One region of the Prescottella sp. R16 genome, then DNA from elsewhere that is predicted to be linked to it. Evidence: riboswitches for the same ligand, from Rfam matches in the RefSeq annotation. Region 1 holds a riboswitch; each other region holds the start of a gene.
The links. Region 1 has a riboswitch for cobalamin ahead of metE (5-methyltetrahydropteroyltriglutamate--homocysteine S-methyltransferase). Riboswitches for the same ligand answer to the same signal wherever they lie in the genome.

Region 2: linked by a shared signal. The riboswitch ahead of Q5696_RS16970 (ABC transporter substrate-binding protein) and the one ahead of metE (5-methyltetrahydropteroyltriglutamate--homocysteine S-methyltransferase) in region 1 are both predicted to bind cobalamin.
Region 3: linked by a shared signal. The riboswitch ahead of Q5696_RS03835 (ABC transporter substrate-binding protein) and the one ahead of metE (5-methyltetrahydropteroyltriglutamate--homocysteine S-methyltransferase) in region 1 are both predicted to bind cobalamin.

Annotation. Positions count from the first base shown of each region.
Region 1 covers NZ_CP130943.1:959,715-965,620, forward strand. Annotated here, with positions in the region: gene Q5696_RS04435 (MFS transporter) at 1-673, shown strand, start outside; gene metE (5-methyltetrahydropteroyltriglutamate--homocysteine S-methyltransferase) at 744-3,005, opposite strand; cobalamin riboswitch at 3,164-3,333, opposite strand; gene Q5696_RS04445 (IclR family transcriptional regulator) at 3,442-4,185, opposite strand; gene Q5696_RS04450 (SLC13 family permease) at 4,326-5,678, shown strand; gene Q5696_RS04455 (enoyl-CoA hydratase/isomerase family protein) at 5,675-5,906, shown strand, end outside.
Region 2 covers NZ_CP130943.1:3,636,640-3,642,545, forward strand. Annotated here, with positions in the region: gene Q5696_RS16960 (ATP-binding cassette domain-containing protein) at 1-1,009, opposite strand, end outside; gene Q5696_RS16965 (iron chelate uptake ABC transporter family permease subunit) at 1,006-2,133, opposite strand; gene Q5696_RS16970 (ABC transporter substrate-binding protein) at 2,130-3,329, opposite strand; cobalamin riboswitch at 3,570-3,764, opposite strand; gene Q5696_RS16975 (hypothetical protein) at 3,816-4,397, opposite strand; gene Q5696_RS16980 (MerR family transcriptional regulator) at 4,394-5,206, opposite strand; gene Q5696_RS16985 (hypothetical protein) at 5,452-5,871, opposite strand.
Region 3 covers NZ_CP130943.1:820,117-826,022, forward strand. Annotated here, with positions in the region: gene Q5696_RS03815 (1-aminocyclopropane-1-carboxylate deaminase/D-cysteine desulfhydrase) at 1-15, shown strand, start outside; gene Q5696_RS03820 ((2Fe-2S) ferredoxin domain-containing protein) at 12-746, opposite strand; gene Q5696_RS03825 (ABC transporter ATP-binding protein) at 743-1,555, opposite strand; gene Q5696_RS03830 (FecCD family ABC transporter permease) at 1,552-2,619, opposite strand; gene Q5696_RS03835 (ABC transporter substrate-binding protein) at 2,616-3,596, opposite strand; cobalamin riboswitch at 3,628-3,818, opposite strand; gene Q5696_RS03840 (phosphoribosylaminoimidazolesuccinocarboxamide synthase) at 3,959-4,843, shown strand; gene Q5696_RS03845 (S9 family peptidase) at 4,845-5,906, shown strand, end outside.

The DNA.
Region 1 (5,906 bases):
CGAACCGCTGGTGCGGCTCGACATCTTCCGGACGCCGAACCTCGGCGCCGCGAACCTCGCACAGCTGCTGCTGGGAGGGGCATGGATCCCCATGTGGTTCTTCCTCAACCTGTACCTGCAGCAGGTCCTGGGCTACACGGCGTTCCCCAGTGGGGCGGCACTGGTGCCCATGACGGGCCTCGTCATGATCGTCATGATCGTGGTTGCGCCTCGAGCGCTGGGTCGGTTCGGTATCAAGGCCGTCACGGTCACCGGATTCCTGCTCCTCGCCGCCGGTATGGGCTGGTTGTCCCTCATCCGGCCGGACGGCTCGTTCGTCACCGACGTCCTGCCGGCATCGCTCGTGGTAGCACTGGGCATGTCCTTGGCGTTCATTCCGACCCTCGGGACCGCGATCTCCTCCGCGCGACCCGAGGAGGGCGGCCTGGCGTCCGGCATCGTCAACACGAGCTACCAGGTCGGCTCGGCGGTAGGCCTGGCCGTGATGACCGCGATCGCAGCCGCCTACGGTGCCGGCCGGATCGGTGAGCCGGTAGCCCTGACCGACGGTTTTTCGGCGGCGTTCCTGGGCGCCGCGATCGTCGCCGTGATCGGTGCCGCCGCTGCCGCGGCGTTCCTCAGGAATCCCGAGAAGGAAACGGCGGCAGGAGAACCCGCCTCGATGTCGGGGTAGTTCCTGTCGTACCGGCGGTGTGCCGCGGACCGGTGGTCTGTTACGGGCCAGAGGTCCGCGGCATGTTCGGTCAGAGCTCGCCGCGCACCGATCGTGCCGCCGCAACCAGGTGCCGCAGCGACGCCTCGACCTCGGCCCGGCCCCGCGTCTTCAGCCCGCAGTCCGGGTTGACCCACAGCCTTTCCGCGGGAACAGCTTTCAGCGCCACCCGCAGCGACCCGGCGATCTCGTCGACCGACGGCACCCGCGGCGAGTGGATGTCGTACACGCCCGGGCCGACACCCAGGTCGAAGCCGACGGCGCGCAGGTCGTCGAGCACCTCCATGTGCGAGCGGGCCGCCTCGATCGACGTGACGTCCGCGTCGAGCCCCGCGATCGCCCCGATGACCTCACCGAACTCGGAGTAACACAGGTGGGTGTGGATCGCGGTGGCGTCGGCGACACCCGCCGTCGCGAGACGGAACGCGCCGACCGACCAGTCCAGGTAGGCCGGCTGCTCGGCGGCCCGCAGCGGCAACAGTTCGCGCAGCGCGGGCTCGTCCACCTGGATCACCGCCGCACCGGACTTCTCGAGGTCCACGGTCTCGTCGCGGATCGCGAGCGCCACCTGGTCGGCGGTGTCGGCGAGCGGCTGGTCGTCCCGCACGAACGACCACGCCAGGATCGTGACGGGGCCGGTGAGCATGCCCTTGACCGGCTTGGTGGTCAGCGACTGCGCGTACGCGATCCAGTCGACGGTCATCGCCTGCGGGCGCCGCACGTCACCGAACAGAATCGGAGGGCGGACACAGCGGCTGCCGTACGACTGCACCCAGCCGTTCGCGGTCGCCGCGAAACCGTCGAGCTGTTCGGCGAAGTACTGCACCATGTCGTTGCGCTCGGGCTCGCCGTGCACCAGCACATCCAGCCCCAGATCCTCCTGCAGCGCAATCACATCGGCGATCTCCTCCCGCATACGACGCTCGTATTCGGCCCGGTCGACGGCGCCGGTGCGCAGGGCCGCGCGGGCCACCCGGATCTCGGTGGTCTGCGGGTACGAGCCGATCGTCGTGGTCGGCAGCGGCGGCAACGGCAGTGCGGCCGCCTGCACGGTGCGCCGCGCGGCGGCCGCGGCCCGGGTGCGGTCCGACGCGGTCAGCGCGGCGAGGCGGCCGCGGATCGCGTCGTCGTGCAGGCGCGGGTCGGCGGAGCGGGTGGCCACGGCCGCACGCGACTCGGTCAGCTCGTCGGCGATCGCGTCACGGCCCGACCGCAGCGCGGTCGCGAGGGCCGAGACCTCCCGGATCTTCTCGGTGCCGAACGCCAGCCACGACCGCAGCGCACGATCGAGACCGTCCTCACCGTCGAGGGTGTAGGGCACGTGCAGCAGCGAGCACGACGTGGACACCGCCACCGAACCGGCCCGTTCCCGCAGGGCGTCGAGAGTGTCGAGGGCACGGTCCAGGTCGGTGCGCCACACGTTGCGGCCGTCGACGACACCGGCGACGACGTGCTTGCGGTCGATGCCCTCGGCTGCGGCGACGGTAGCGAGGGATCCGGCGACGAGGTCGACGGCGATGCCCTCGACCTCGGTGTCGAGGAGGGCCGGCAACGCGTCCCCGAGGTCGCCGAAGTACGACGCCACCAGGATCGCCGGCCGTCGATCGAGCGCCGAGAGCAGTCGGTACACCGAGCGCACCGCGGCCAGTTCCGCGTCGGTGCGGTCGGCGACCAGCGCCGGCTCGTCGATCTGCACCCACTCGGCACCGGCGTCCGCGAGCCGTTCCAGCAGGTCGGCGTACAGCGCGACGACGTCGTCGAGACGGTCCAGCGGCTCGAGGTCCTCGAACTTCGACAGCAGCAGGAACGTGATCGGTCCGACGACGACGGGCCGCGCCGGCACACCGAGCGCGCGGGCTTCGGCGATCTCGCCGAGGATCTTCTCCGGGTGCAGCGAGAACGTCGTCGCCGCGGTGATCTCGGGGACCAGGTAGTGGTAGTTGGTGTCGAACCACTTCGTCATCTCGAGCGGCGGCACGGTGTCGGTGCCGCGGGCGGCCGCGAAGTAGCGGTCCAGATCGTTCTCGATCCCCGCGACCCGCTCCGGCAGTGCACCGAGCAGGACGGCGGTGTCGAGCATCTGGTCGTAGTACGAAAACGTGTTGACCGGAACGGAATCGATACCGGCGTCGGCCAGTTCGGTCCACGTCTGCCGGCGCAGATCCGCACCGACCGAGGAGAGTGCGGCGGCGTCGAGCTTCCCGGCCCAGTAGGACTCGACGGCCTTCTTCAGTTCGCGATGCGGTCCGATGCGGGGCGATCCCAGGACCGTTGCGGTGAAAGCGATGGTCACGATGTTCTCCAATTGCTCACAGCGTGGACGGTCACCGCCGGTAGACGAGAAGAACGAGCCCCTGAGGTGCCTGCCAGCGGGCAGCACGAAGTCCGAGCCGATCTACTCGCCTTTTCCTCGAGGCGGTGGACCGCCGGGCACGGCGTGCCCGGCACAGTCGGCAGGTCTTCGGACTCGCGGGCGCTCGGGTACACCCCGAACCTACTGGCCGTCGCTTCCCGGACCTGACGGTCCAGTGCGTGATGACGGCGGTCGTTCCCACTCACCGCTGCGGGACAGTCCCGGACTTCCACCGGGTTCCCTCTCACGTCCGACGGCCTCACGACCGGGGACGCTTCGACGCCGACGACGGTCTTCGGGGCTCCTCACGACCGCGCCGGCGAACCAGCTGCACCGTCCAGCATAGGCCGCCCGGGCCGAGGGAAGCGCGGTCGCCTCAGATCAGTGCCGCGTGCACCTGCTGCGCGGCCTCGCACACCGCACGGCCGAAGAACTCGAACTTGTCCGGCGTCATGCGGCTGCTGGGGCCGGACACCGACACCGAACCGATCGGTTCGCCTCGGGGGCCGAGGATGGCGGCGCCGAGCGCAGTGATCCCGGTGCTCAGTCCCTGTTCGTTCACCGAATAGCCTTGGCGCCGAATCTTTTCGACGGTCGAATGCAGAACGTCCGGGTCGGTGATCGTGTTCGGGGTGCGGGCCAGCAGCGCCGTGGCCCCGTAGCTTTCGACGAACTCGTCACTGCTCGCCGCCAGGAACGCCAGCCCGGTTGCCGAGGCGTGGAGCGGGATCCGGGTGCCCAGTGGAAGGAATGCACGCAACTGGTGCGGGGTGTCGAGGCGCTCGATGAGGATCAGTTCGTCGCCGTCGGGCACCGTCAGGTGGATCGTCTCGGTGGTGGCCAACTGCAGGTCGCTCAGGAACGGGAGTGCCGTGTCGCGGAACGTGTCCTGGTCGGCGGCCTGGGTCCCGACCGAGAACGCCCGATAGGTCAGCTTCCAGCGGGTGGGCTGTGTGTTCGTCGGGCGGAGCCAGCCGATGTCGTGCAGCGTGAGCAGGCAACGCTGGACCGTGCTCTTGGGTAGTTCGACGGCGCGAGCCAGCTCCGACAGGCCCACCGGTTGCATCCGGGCGACCTCCTCGAGCACGCGGAACGCCGAGACCACGCTGGTGGTGGACATGGTTCTTCCTCTCCGTTGACCGGCACGCCGGTGTGAGCTAGCTTACTCCGAACTGGTTCAGTAGGTAGACCAGTGTGCCACACAGTGGACCGATTGGAAAAGTTGACCCCAGAACCGAACGACGTGTCGGAGGCGAACGGATGGCAATTCAATGGGTGGCGCTGGCGATCTTCGTCGGCGTCTTCGTGGTAGGGACGCTGCGGAAGATCAACATCGGCGTGCTGATGTTCGCCGCGGCGAGCCTCGTCGGGATCGGGCTGGCGGGCATGCCGCTCGACGAGGTCGTCGGCGGGTTCCCAGTCGGCATCCTCGTGCTGCTGGTGGGCGTGACCTACTTCTTCGGGATCGCGCACGTCAACGGGACGATCGACCGGATCGTGGAATCGTCCCTCGCGAAGGTCGGCGATCGGACGGCCGTGCTCCCCACGGTGTTCTTTGTCCTGAGCGCGGGTCTCGCGTCGATGGGAGCGCCGTTGGGGGCGCTGGTGCTGTTCCCGGTGGGCATGGTGGTCGCCGACAAGCGGGGCATCGATCCGATGCTGATGGCCCTGGCGATGGGCACGGGCCTGAGCGCCGGCGCGTTCGCGCCGACCAGCCTGTTCGGCATCGTCGCCTACGGGACGGCCCAGGAGGCCGGGATTGCACTGAGTCCGCTGGTGCTCTTCGCGGTGGCCCTCGGAATCAACATCGTGCTGTTCGCGTGCGCGTACGTGCTCTTCGGTCGACGTCGAGTGCTCCGTGCCGATACGGAGCAGCGGGCGCGGGCGCGCAGTCTGGCCACGGTCGGCGGCGGTCTCGTGGACGGCGGATCGGCCGACGAACCGCCGAGCCCCGGCGGCAGCGACCATTCCGGCGAGCGGGCAGCGTCCCCGTCCTTCACACCGGTGCAGATCATGACGGTGCTGTGCATGATCGGGCTCGTCGGCACCGTGGTGGTGCTGTCGCTCGTCGGCGCCGATCCCGAGATCGGTGTGCTCGGATTCGCGTTCGGCGCTGTGCTGACGCTGCTCGACCCGGACGCCGGACGCAAGGCGGTCGGTCGTATCGACTGGCAGACGGTGCTCCTCGTCGGCGGCATCATCACCTTCGTCGGCGTCCTCGACCACATCGGGGCCATCGACATGCTCGGTGAACTCGCCACCGACATCGGCTCCCCGCTCCTCGCGGCCCTGTTCCTGTGCTTCGTCGCGGCACTGGTGTCCGCGTTCGCGTCCACGACCGGGATGCTCGCGGCGCTCGTCCCGCTGACCCTGCCGCTCGTGGCATCGGGCAGCGTGCCCGGCTGGGCGTTGATCTGTGCGCTCGCGGTGTGCGCGTCCATCGTCGACGTGTCACCGTTCTCCACCGTCGGCGCGACGTGCGTGGCGAGCACGGTGGACGAGGCGCAGCGTCCGCGCATGACCCGGTTGCTGACGCGGTGGGGCCTGTCTCTCGTCGTGCTCGGCCCGCTCGTCCTCGTAGGTGTGCTGGTGCTGCCCGGGATCGCGCTGTGACCCGGCCTCCGGGAGCGGGCGGCGACACCACCTCAGCCGGTGCGGTGACCGTCGAAGTGCACGACCGTATCGCCGTGGTGACGCTCGACAATCCGCGCACCCACAACTCGATCACGCGGTTCATGCGCCACAGGCTCGACGAGGTCTTCACCGACATCGCGGACTCGGACGTCGCGGCCGTCGTGCTCACCGGCCGCGGTCGCAGCTTCAGTTCCGGTATGGACATCG
Region 2 (5,906 bases), 1.9 Mb from region 1:
GGAGCCGCAGTGTGCGTCCCGCATGCCGAAGCGCGACACCGGTGTTCGTGACGTCCACCGACAGTTCCGCGTCCGCCCCGCCGGCCTCTGCAACACCGAAGCCCTCGCGTCCGAGCAGCCGGCACGCCGCAGACACCGCCGGATCGGATCCGAAGACTCGCACCTGTCGTTTGTCGCCGACCGCCGCGTCCAGCACGAAGACGCCCGTTGCGGCATCGAATCGCAATGCCTGCGAATCGAATACGGCACCGATTCGTCCGTCGAGCGCGAGCTGTTCGGGGGTTCCGGTATCGAGACGGCCGGTGCGGTCGAGCAGCCACACGTGGTCGGCGACGCGCAACGCCAGTTCGAGGTCGTGCGTCGACATCACGACAGCCAGGTCGTGCTCGCGGGCCGCGCGCCGCAGCAACTCGACCAACGCGACCCGCGACGGCACGTCGAGGAACGCCGTCGGTTCGTCCAGGACCAGCAGTGTCGGTTCCTGCGCGAGAGCGCGGGCGGTGAGGACGCGCTGGCGTTCGCCGTCGGACATCTCGGATACCGGCCGGTCCGCGAGATGGGTGGCGCCGACCGCGTCGAGAGCCCACGTGACGACGGCGTGATCGCGCGGACCCATACGGCCACCGAGGCCCAGATGCGGAGTACGGCCGAGCCCGGCGAGTTCGCGCCCGGACAACATTCCCGGATCGACGCGTTCGGTGAGCACCACCGCGATCGCGCGAGCCACCTCGTCGGCCGCCATGTCGCGAATGTCCCTGCCGTCCAGCGTGGTCGTGCCGTCGAGTGCCGGCTGCAGACCGCAGATCGTCCGTAGCAGCGTCGACTTGCCGCTGCCGTTGGGACCGAGGAGCACCGTCAACTCGCCACGTCGGGCGGTCGCCGACAACCGGGTGGCCACGGGCCGGGCGACGGCCGGACGCAGCGCGCGACGCACCGGGTACCCGGTGGTGACTCCGTCGAGGCGGAGCGCGACATCCGAGTGTCCCGGGTTCACTGCATCGGTACTCACAGGGCGGCTCCATCGACTCCACGGCGGGCCCGGATCAGCACGGTGATCACGATCGGCGCTCCGATCATGGCGGTCACCGCGTTGAGGGGCAGGACCCGGTCACTGTTCGGTACCTGACTCACGATGCCGCATGCGAGGGCCACAGCGGACCCCATCAGCATCACCGTCGGCACGAGAGCGCGGTGATCGGATGTGCCGACGGCCAGCCGGGCCAGGTGTGGGACGGCCAGACCGAGGAAGCCGATCGGTCCGCAGAACGCCGTCGTCGCACCGGCGAGCAGCGACGCCGCGAGCAGGGTGAGCAAGCGGGTCCGGCGGACGTCGATGCCCATCGTTCGGGCGTATCCCTCGCCGAGCAGCAGTGCGTTCAAGGGGCGCACGGTGGCCAGCGCGACCACGACCGCGGCCAGCACGATCGGCGCCATGAGCGCCAGATCGGCCCAGGTCGTCGACGCGAAACTGCCGAGACCCCACAGCAGGAACAGTTGGGCGCGAACCGGATCCGCGTACACCAGCAGCACGCTCACGATCGCGGTGGTCGCGGAGCCGACCATGACCCCGACCAGCAGCAGCGTCACCGACGACCGCACCCAGCGCGACAACGCCAACACCAGCAGCAGGACGATCGCCGCGCCGCTCGCGGCCGCGAGCACGACACCGGCGCGGCCCATGCCGGCGAGCCCGGCGGTGAACGAAGCCGATCCCGCGGTCCCGGCGGTGATCACGACCAGAGCGACACCCAGGCTCGCACCCGAACTCGCGCCCAGGACATAGGGATCCGCGAGTGCATTGCGGAACAGCGTCTGCATCTGCAGGCCCGCAACACCCAATGCTGCGCCGACCAGGACCGCGGTGATCGCGCGGGGCAGGCGCAGTTCGTGCACGACGACCTGCCAGCGCGGATCGGACGGTGCGGCGCCGAGGACGACGCGGATCGTGTCGGCGAGCGGGACGCGGACCGGGCCGAGGACCAGGGCGAGCAGGAACAGCGTCACGGTCGCGGCCGTGAGGCCGACCGTGACGAGGACCGCCCGGCGGGAGAATGCTCGGGGAGCCGGCGTGGCGTCCCGCCCATCCGCGATCCCGGTGTCGGGGGCCGGCGGGCGGGTCAGGACGACCGTCATGCTCGCGGAACCTCTCGGTAGAACGCGAACTCGTGGTTCGGTGCGAGCTCCGGATGCACGATCGCGACCAGGTCACCGAGGATCAGGTCGGGGCGCAGCACACCCAGCTGGTAGAAGTTGTTGCCGCCGGTCGGACCCATGTCCTCGGTGCCGGACCACACCCGGCCGTCCTGGACGGCGGTCAGCTGTCCGTAGCGCTGGTCCTCGGCGACCGCGTCGCCGGTGGTGGCCCAGTCGCTCATGACGATCCACAGCGGCGCGGTGCCGTTCTCGGTGTAGACGGTCTCGAAGTTCAGCTGGAGGCTGCCGGTCGCGGGGTCGCCCGCCCACGGGTAGGTGGCGCCGGCGTCGTGCATCAGCCGGCCGATGTAGCTGCCACCGGCCGGCATGTACCACGTGCCCTGGTACATGGTGCCGTTCAGGACGGGCCTCTTCTCGGCCCCGGCGGCGACCTCGGCCACCTTCGCGTAGTCGCTGCGGATCCGGTCGTACAGCGTGGCCGCCTGCGCCTCGGTGCCCGTCAGCGCGGCCATCATCTTGACCCACTCGGCGCGGCCGAGGGCAGTGCTCTCGAGGTATTCGGCGTTCGCGACCACCGGGATGCCCGCGGCGCGCAGCTTCGCATAGGACGGGTCGTCGGTGCCCTGTGTCATCAGGACGTCGGGATTCTCCGCGACGACCTTCTCGACGTTCACGGCCTTACCGGACGCGTACTCGGTGATCTTGCCGTCCGCGATGCGGGCCCGGATGTCGTCGCCGTTGACGTTGGCCGCGTTCGCGACACCGGTCAGGACGTCGAGCCGACCGAGTTCGGTGATCAGCGGCAGGTGCGTCGTCGACGCCGAGTACAGGCTCCGGATCGGTGTCGTGATCTTCGGTGCCGAGGCCAGGTCACCGGACAGTTCCGGGTCCGGCGCACCGCACTTGACCAGTACATACGACTCCGGGGAGGCGCCCGGGAACGGCTGCTCGATGGTCAGCACCTGATAGCTGTCGTGGTAGTCGACGGTGAAGTTCTTCGCGTCGAACAGGATCGACTTGTCCGGGAAGTAGTCGATGCTCGCATCGAAGTCGGTGATGCACCCCCGCGCGTCGAGCGCGGAGTCGACGTCGGTAGGGCTCGACGAGCAGGCGGTGGCGGTCAGTCCGACCGCCACGAAGGCGGTCAGGGCAGCGGTCGTGGACCGTTTGAGCATGGGTTCTCCACAGTGAGCGGGCGAATGGCTTTCGGCTCGAATCGGATCCGAAAAGACACCGATCGAGGCCAGCCTGATACGACGGCGTCGACACGCCGAACGAGCGGTGAGGCGTCAGGCGTGGATGTGGAGAGAGTTGTCCCGGAGGAACTCACGGAGTCGCTGTCCGGCGAACTGTGGAGACGATGTGGAGCGCAGCATGGTGGACCTGCCACCTCTCTCGGGGAAATCCGCCCCGAATAGGAGATCGCGACGACGGGAGTCTCCTGGCTCTCGGATCATCGCTTCCCCCCGGCCTTCCGGCGTGTGGGCCGTGGCAGTGTGGAAGGTCGCTCCCCGAATACAGTGGCGGGACCGCGCCGGCATCGCACCGGCTTCCTCTTTCGTCATCACCTGACCGGTGCATTCTTACATGCCGTCTCCGACAACCGAAAACGGCCCCGCCACCCGATTGCCATCGGTCCCGCGACGCCCGAGAACCGGAGGTCACCGGGCGACGGCCGACGCCTCCCCCGCGCCGCGCAGCCGCCCGACCAGTCGCACCGGATCGTCGACGAACACGCTGACACCGGTCACCGACACAGCCTTCCGTCGACTCGGCAGCAGCGCCGGCAGGCGCACCGGCACGGGCGTCTTCAGCACCACGTCCACTGTGGTGCCGTCGGAGTTGGGGAGGAACAGACGCCGATCCACGACGGTCGGCGCTGTTTCCGTGAATCGTGAACTACAGGAGGACGATTCGATATCGTCCAGGTCGATCGAGGCGACGACCGATCCGAAGTGCCGCAGCACGAGACGACGACCCGCCGTGTAGTGCGGGTGAGTGCGATGCACCGCCAGGAAACCGAACAGCGTCAGCAGCGACCACACGGAGCCGACAGCGAGCACGATCTGCAACCACAGCCACGGCACGACGAGGTGCAGGACGACGGTCTCGATACCCGTCGCGATCGCGAAGGCGACCGGAACGGCAAGTGTCCCGCGTTCCGCGGTGAAGACGTCGACATCACCGCCCGGAATCGACTTCCGACCACGTACCCACATCCACAGGGCTCGTGACGTTCTCACGTTTCCTCCATGCGGGACAGCACGACTCGTGAGGCCCGGAGCACCACTTCACGTTGCGCAGGGTCGGGGACGACATCCTCGAGCGTGAGCGGCCAGTCCCCCGACTCGTCGCCCGGATCCGGCCCCGACAGCGCGATCCGGTTGCGGTCGAAGCTGTCGACCAGCCGGTCGACCAGAGCGTCGATCTCGTTCTCGACGGATTCCGGGCGTCGACCTTCGAGTGCCGACCAGGCGACGAGAAGCTCGAGATACTCGGATCGTTGCCCGGGATCGGCCACGACCGCGGTGAAACCGTCGAGCAACGACGGCGGTGCGGCACCGGTGACGGCAAGCATCTCGAGCAGGTCACGCTCACGTTCCAGTTCCGCTCTCACCGAACGTGTCTCGGCCCCGTCGATCGCATCCCGGAACGCGGCGGCGAGCACGGTGGGCAGCGCCGAGATCGGATGCCCGGCCTCGGCGTCCGACAGCATCGCGGTGAGCAGCGCGCTGCGCCGCGCGAGCGTCGCCTGCTCGCGGCGGATCCCGTCGATCAGTGCCCGCAGGTCGGCCACCACGTCCCGAGCGTCCGCCTCGGCCGGATCACCGTTCAGGACGGCAGCGATCGAACCGAGCGGAACACCGCTGTCGGCGAGCCACCGGATCCGCATCAGCCGGACGACGTCGTCGACCGTGTACTCGCGGTACCCGTTGGGCAACCGCTCCGGCTCCGCGAGCAGACCCAGGCGGTGATAGTGCCGCACCGCTCTCGGCGTCGTCCCCGCTGCCTCTGCCATCCGACCTATCCGCATGATCCGAGTGTCGACCATGACGCTGCGTCAAGGTCAAGAATCCCGAGAGGCACCGGTCCGGTCGGTGAACGATACGAGAGTGGTTGCGATGACGTCGACGTCGCGGACGTAAGCCGACAGCATCCTTCCACCGGCCGAGACCGGTTCCGGGACGGTGGTCGCCGTGGCCACGGTGCCCAGCGGGGTCGACGGGATCAACTACCGGGTATTCGTCAGCACACCCGGCGCCGGCGTCTGAACGGTCCCCTGACCGGGGCCGTCGTCTACGGCACGTGGACGGTCACGACGCCCGGTGTGTACGGGGCGGTGGCGGAAGTGGCGGCGATGACGACCTGTCCGGTTCCGGTCGGCAGGGTGGCTTCCGGATATCCGTCGATTCCGGCCGACATCCGTGCAGTACCGGAGGTGCCGGTGGACAGGTTCAGCCAGTGCATGTCGCCCGGGAGCAGGCATGCCCTCATGCCGTCCTTCGGGCCGGTGATCGTCACCGTGCCGGGCTGGTCGCCGACGACGGCCCAGCAGCGGATCGAGGGGACGTCGAGGCTGCCGTTCGGGTTTCCGAACGGCGCCGGGTCGATCTGGAACGGAACGGTGACTGCGGCGGAGGCGACGGTCGTCGTCGTCAGAACCGCACCGGCCACGATCGCGGCGCAGGCGACCGATCGGCGAACGGCATCGATCACGGCGACCTCCACGAACCGTCGGGGCCGGGTTCGGT
Region 3 (5,906 bases), 140 kb from region 1:
CGGCCGGAGGACTAACGTGCGCGCCGGTCCCCGGCCCATTCGGTGATCGGCCGGCCGCCGATCAGGTGGTCGTCGACGAGACGGTCGACACGGTCGGCGGTCAGGCCCGCGTACCAGGTGTCGTCCGGGTACACCGCGACGACGGGGGCCTGCGAGCACGGAAACATGCAGCCGGTCAGCGTGATCAGGACATCGTCCTCGCCGAGGCCCCGGGCGGTGAGGGCGTCGTCGACGGCCCGCCCGGTTTCGGCGCCGCCGCGAGCCGAGCACCGCGGTCCGCGGCACACCAGCACGTGCCGGGCGAAGCCGGGAACCTCGTCCCAGGCCGGGGACGTGAGCGGTGCGGTGGTGGTCCGCGCCGGTGTCGTCGGACCACCGATCGCGGCGTCCAGCAGATCGGGGTAGGACTCGGCGTCGGTGAGCGGTCCGGCGATCCGCACGTCGGGGACGGTGGTGCCGGCGCGTTCGCGCAGCCAGTGCCCGATCACCCGGCGGAACCAGGCGTCCATCTTGCGGTCGAGCACGGTCTGCGCGCTGACGACGACCACCTCGGACGCGTCGGCGTCGGCGGCCTCGTCGAGCACCGCGGTGACCGTCGGACCGGGCCCGCCGAGCACCGCGGTGCGGAACACGGTGCCGGGATGCCGGTTCCGTAGTACGTCGAGGGCGCCGATCACCTGGTCGCCCGGATCGTCGCCGCGGTCCGTCGGTGCGGTGACGATCACCCAGCGGTGAATATCGTTCATGATCTGGAACTTTCGAGTTCGGCGCCGCGCGTGCCGCACAGCACCACCATCGGACGGCCGGTGTTCGGATGCGGCTGCACGATCGCGTCCAAGCCGTACACGTCGGCCAGCAGTCGCTCGGTGAGAACGGTGTCGGTGGGGCCCTCCGCGACCACCCGGCCGTTCTGCAGCACCACCAGGTGATCGCAGTACATCGCCGCCAGGTTCAGATCGTGCATCGCCGCGACCGTGGTCAGTCCGCGGTCGCGCACCAGGTCGAGCAGCTCCAACGACGCCGACACGTCCAGATGGTTGGTGGGTTCGTCGAGTAGCAGCACACACGGCCGCTGCGCGAACGCCCGCGCCAGCTGCGTCTTCTGCTTCTCGCCACCGGACAGGCTCTGCCACAGCCGGTTCCGTAGCCGTTCGATACCGGCCGTCGCGAGGGCGTCGTCGACGACGCCGTCCGGGACGGACGATGCGGCGCGGGCCCAGCCGCCGCGATGCGGAATCACTCCGAGTTCGACGATCTGTTCGACGGTCAGCTCGAGCGCGGTCGCCGAATGCTGTTCGAGCAGTGCGACGGTGCGGGCGAACTCGCGGCGGTGGATCGTCGTCACCGGATCGTCGCCGAGCAGGATGCGCCCGGAATCGGGGCGGGTCAGACGGGCGATCGTCGACAGCAGTGACGTCTTGCCGGAGCCGTTGGGTCCGATCAGACCGGTCACCTTGCGGGACGGGGCGCAGCACGTGACGTCGTCGAGGATCGTGGTGCCGTCCGCCGACCACGTGATGTGCTCGACGCGGACCTCGGGGGAGTGGTGGCTCATGCGCGCGCTCCCCGTCGGCGCAGCAGCAGTACGAACACCGGGACGCCGACGACCGCGGTGACCACACTGATCGGCAGTTCGCGCCCCGGGAGCACGGTGCGGGCCGCGATGTCGGCCCACACCAGCAGCACCGCACCGGTGAGAGCGACCACGGGCAGCAGGCGGGCGTGCAACGGGCCGACGAGTATCCGGGCGGCGTGCGGGACGACGAGACCGACGAAACCGATCACCCCGGCCTGCGCGACGAGCGTCGCGGTGCACAGCGACGCCACCCCGTACAGCACCCAGCGGGAGCGTTCGACGTGCGTGCCGAGGCTCGCGGCGGCCCGGTCACCGAATGCGAACGAGTCGAGTACCCGCGCGTGCGCGAGCACGACCCCGGCCGTCAGTGCGACCACCGCGAGCATCGGGCCGAGGCTCGACCAGCGGACCCCGGCCACCGAGCCGAGCGTCCACTGCAGTACCCGCTGCGCGAGGTCCCGGTCACCGAGCATGACGATCGCCGACGTGAGTGCTGCCGTGAACTGGCCGACCGCGATACCGCCGAGGATCAACCGGCCCGGCACGAGCGCGCCCGACCGGTTGGTCGCGATCACGAACACGAGCAGCAGCCCGAGGACCGCGGCCACGAACGCGGACACCGACACGGTGCTCGCACCCAGCACCCCGACGGCCCCGACCCCGCCGGCGAGCGCGAGGACCGCGCCGAGCGACGCCGCCCCCGACATGCCCAGCAGATACGGGTCGGCGAGCGGATTGCCGGTCAGGGACTGCAGCACCGCGCCGCACAGGGCCAACCCCGCCCCGGCGAGCGCGGCGGCCAGCACCCGCGGCAGCCGCAGGTCGACGACGATGTGGGTGGTGAGCAGGTCGGTGCCCGCGCCGAGACCGAGGCGTCCGGCGATCGACGACACCACCTCCCCGAACGACAGGTCCGCCGCCCCGATCACGACACCGGCCGCGCAACTGAGCGTGAGCAGCGCGGCCAGCAGCGCCGACCAACCCGCCCAGCCGGCCCGGATCCGCGTGCGTGCCCGCGCCGGTGCCCGGGACACCACACTCATTTCCGGATGCCGCCCAGCTGCTCGGCGACCGACCGGGCGCCGTCGATCAGCCGCGGTCCGGGGGTGCCCTCGGAGAACGGGATCACCACGAATGCGTCGTCCCGCACCGCCGCCAGATCACGCAGCGCCGGATCGTTCTTCAGGAACTGTTTCTTCGACTCGGCGGTGTCCCAGGACGCGTCGACGAGGACGATGACGTCCGGGTCCGCCCGCAGCACGGTCTCCCAGCTGCCGGCGCCCCACGCCCCGTTCAGATCCGCGAACACGTTGGTGGCGCCGACCGCGTCGATGATCAACTGCGGTCCGCCGGCGTTGCCGCCCACATAGGGGGTGTCGGTCTTGCTGTCGTACCAGAAGACGGACTTGCCGTTGCCGGCCTTGTTCCACCGGATCTCTTCGAGGATCGACCGCAGCTCCGTGTTCTTCCGTGCTGCGTCGCCGCTGTGGAACATCCGCCCGTAGTCGGCGATCTCGTTCTGAACCGACTCCCAGCTCACGGGGGCGCGCTGGGACTTGTCGGCGCACGCGAACGGCGACACGTACGACGCGATGCCCAGGTCGGCGAGCGAGTCCTGCGAGCCGGCGGCCTTCTCGTCGAACGCGGTCGCGTACGACGCCAGCACCAGATCCGGCTTCGTCTCGAGGACGGCTTCACGGCTCGGGTAGCCGGACTCGTTCAGGACCGGCACCTGCGCGTACGCGTCCTGCCACTGCGGGGCGATCGTGTCGTCGAGGTACGCGGTACCGACCATCTGCTCCTGCGCGCCCATGGCCAGCGCCGACTCGGTCGCCCCCTGGTTGAGGGTGACCGCGCGCTGCGCGGGCCCGTCGAGGGTGACGGTGCGGCCGCAGTTCTGCAGGGAGATCGCGGCGGTGCTGTCGCCGGAATCCGGCGACCCGCCGCACGCGGTGAGGGTGAGGGCAGCGGTGACGACCGCCACCGTGGACAGGGCTCGGCGAGAGACAAGGGTGCGCACAGCGACCCGCCTTCCATGACTCGTGGAAAACGTGCAGGTATGTGCCACGGCCGGTCTCCTGGCTCGGCAGATACGAGCGTCGTCTCCCGGCCCGGCGAGTCTTCCCGGATTTCTCCAGTGGCTCGAGGGCCGCACGTCGAGTCGACGTATCTGCTCACAGTGGCGAGTACCGCGCCGGTTTTTGCACCGGACTTCCCGTTCACCGTGGCAACGGGCCCAGGATAGTCGACGCCGTTTCTTCCGCATTTCGCGCACTTGGCGCGACTTTCCCGGGATTTTCGGCGCGACAGGTGCGCAAAACGCGGGGGGACGGGGATCGAGGGGATGGGTCGGCGGTCCGGCGGACCGATAGGGTGATCGTCGTGCGTCCTTCACTCGAGTCCTACACCCACCTGGCCGGCGGCAAGGTCCGCGATCTTTTCGTGATCGACGACGAGCATCTCCTGCTGGTCGCGAGTGACCGGATCTCGGCCTACGACCACATCCTGAGCACCCCCATCCCGGACAAGGGCCGTGTCCTCACCGCGATGAGCGTGTTCTTCTTCGAGAAGCTCGGCGGCGTCAACCACCTGGCCGGGGATCCGCTCGACGAGCGCATTCCCGAGGAGGTGCTCGGACGCGCGCTGGTGGTGCGCCGGCTGAACATGGTGCCCGTCGAGTGTGTGGCGCGTGGCTACCTGACCGGGTCCGGACTGGTCGACTACCGCAACACCGGTGCGGTGTGCGGCGTCGCCCTGCCCGAGGGGCTGGTCGAGGCGAGCGAGCTGCCCGAGCCGATCTTCACCCCGGCCAGCAAGGCCGCGATCGGTGACCACGACGAGAACATCGACTTCCAGGCCGTCGTCGACAAGGTCGGCCAGGATCTCGCGGTCAAGCTGCGCGACGACACGATCGACATCTACACGCGAGCTGCGAACTTCGCACGGGACCGGGGAATCATCCTCGCCGACACCAAGTTCGAGTTCGGTCTCGACTCCGACAACAACCTGGTGCTCGCCGACGAGGTGCTGACGCCGGACTCCTCGCGCTACTGGCCTGCCGACGGCTACGAGGTCGGCAAGGTGCAGCCCAGCTTCGACAAGCAGTTCGTCCGGAACTGGCTCACCGGCCCCGAATCCGGTTGGGACCGGAGCTCGGACACGCCGCCGCCGGCGCTGCCCCAGGAGATCGTCGACGCGACCCGCGCCCGCTACATCGAAGCGTACGAACGCATCTCGGGCCTGTCGTTCGAGGACTGGGTGGGCTGACGTGAGTACGCCGACTCCTCCTGTCGCCAAACGAGTTCCCCTCGAACGCACCCATCACGGGGACACGTTCGTCGACCCCTACGAGTGGCTGCGCGACAAGGAGAACCCCGAGGTCGTCGCGTATCTGGAGGCGGAGAACGCGTACACCGAGCAGCAGCTCGAACATCTGGAGTCGTTGCGGGAGAAGATCTTCCAGGAGATCAAATCCCGCACCCAGGAAACCGACATGTCGGTGCCGACGCGGCTGGGCGAGTGGTGGTACTACTCGCGCACCGTCGAGGGGAAACAGTACGGCGTCCACTGCCGGTGCCCGATCGCGGATCCGGACGACTGGACGCCGCCGGATCTGTCCGCGGACGCCGCGATCGCCGGCGAGCAGGTGCTGCTCGACGGCAACAGTGAGGCCGAGGGACACGAGTTCTTCGCGCTGGGTGCGTACAGCATCAGCCTCGACGGCGCCCTGCTGGCGTACGCCGTCGACGTCGTCGGGGACGAGCGGTACACGCTGCGGTTCAAGGATCTGACGACCGGGGAACTGCTGGCCGACGAGATCCCGAACACCGCGCCCGGCGCGACGTGGGCAGCCGACAACCGGCACGTCTTCTATCTCACGGTCGACGACGCGTGGCGCCCGGACACCGTGTGGCGGCACGAACTGGGCACCGACCGGTCCGCGGACGTGCAGGTGTTCCACGAGCCGGACGACCGCTACTGGGTGTCGGTCGGGTCGACGCGCAGCGAGAAGTACCTGATGATCTGGGTCGGCTCCAAGATCACCACCGAGGGGTGGATCCTCGAGTCCGCGAACCCCGAGGGCGAGTTCCGGGTGATCCTGCCGCGCCGTGAGGGCGTCGAATACTCCGCCGAGCACGCCGTGATCGCGGGTGAGGACCGGTTCCTCGTTCTGCACAACGACGTCACCGCGGACGGGGAGAAGGCCGAGAACTTCGTCCTGGCGCAGGCTCCCGTCGCGGACCCGTCCGCGCTGGAGATCCTGATCCCGCACCGCCGGGACGTGCGGCTCGAGGACATCGACACGTTCGCCGACCATCTCGTGCTCAGC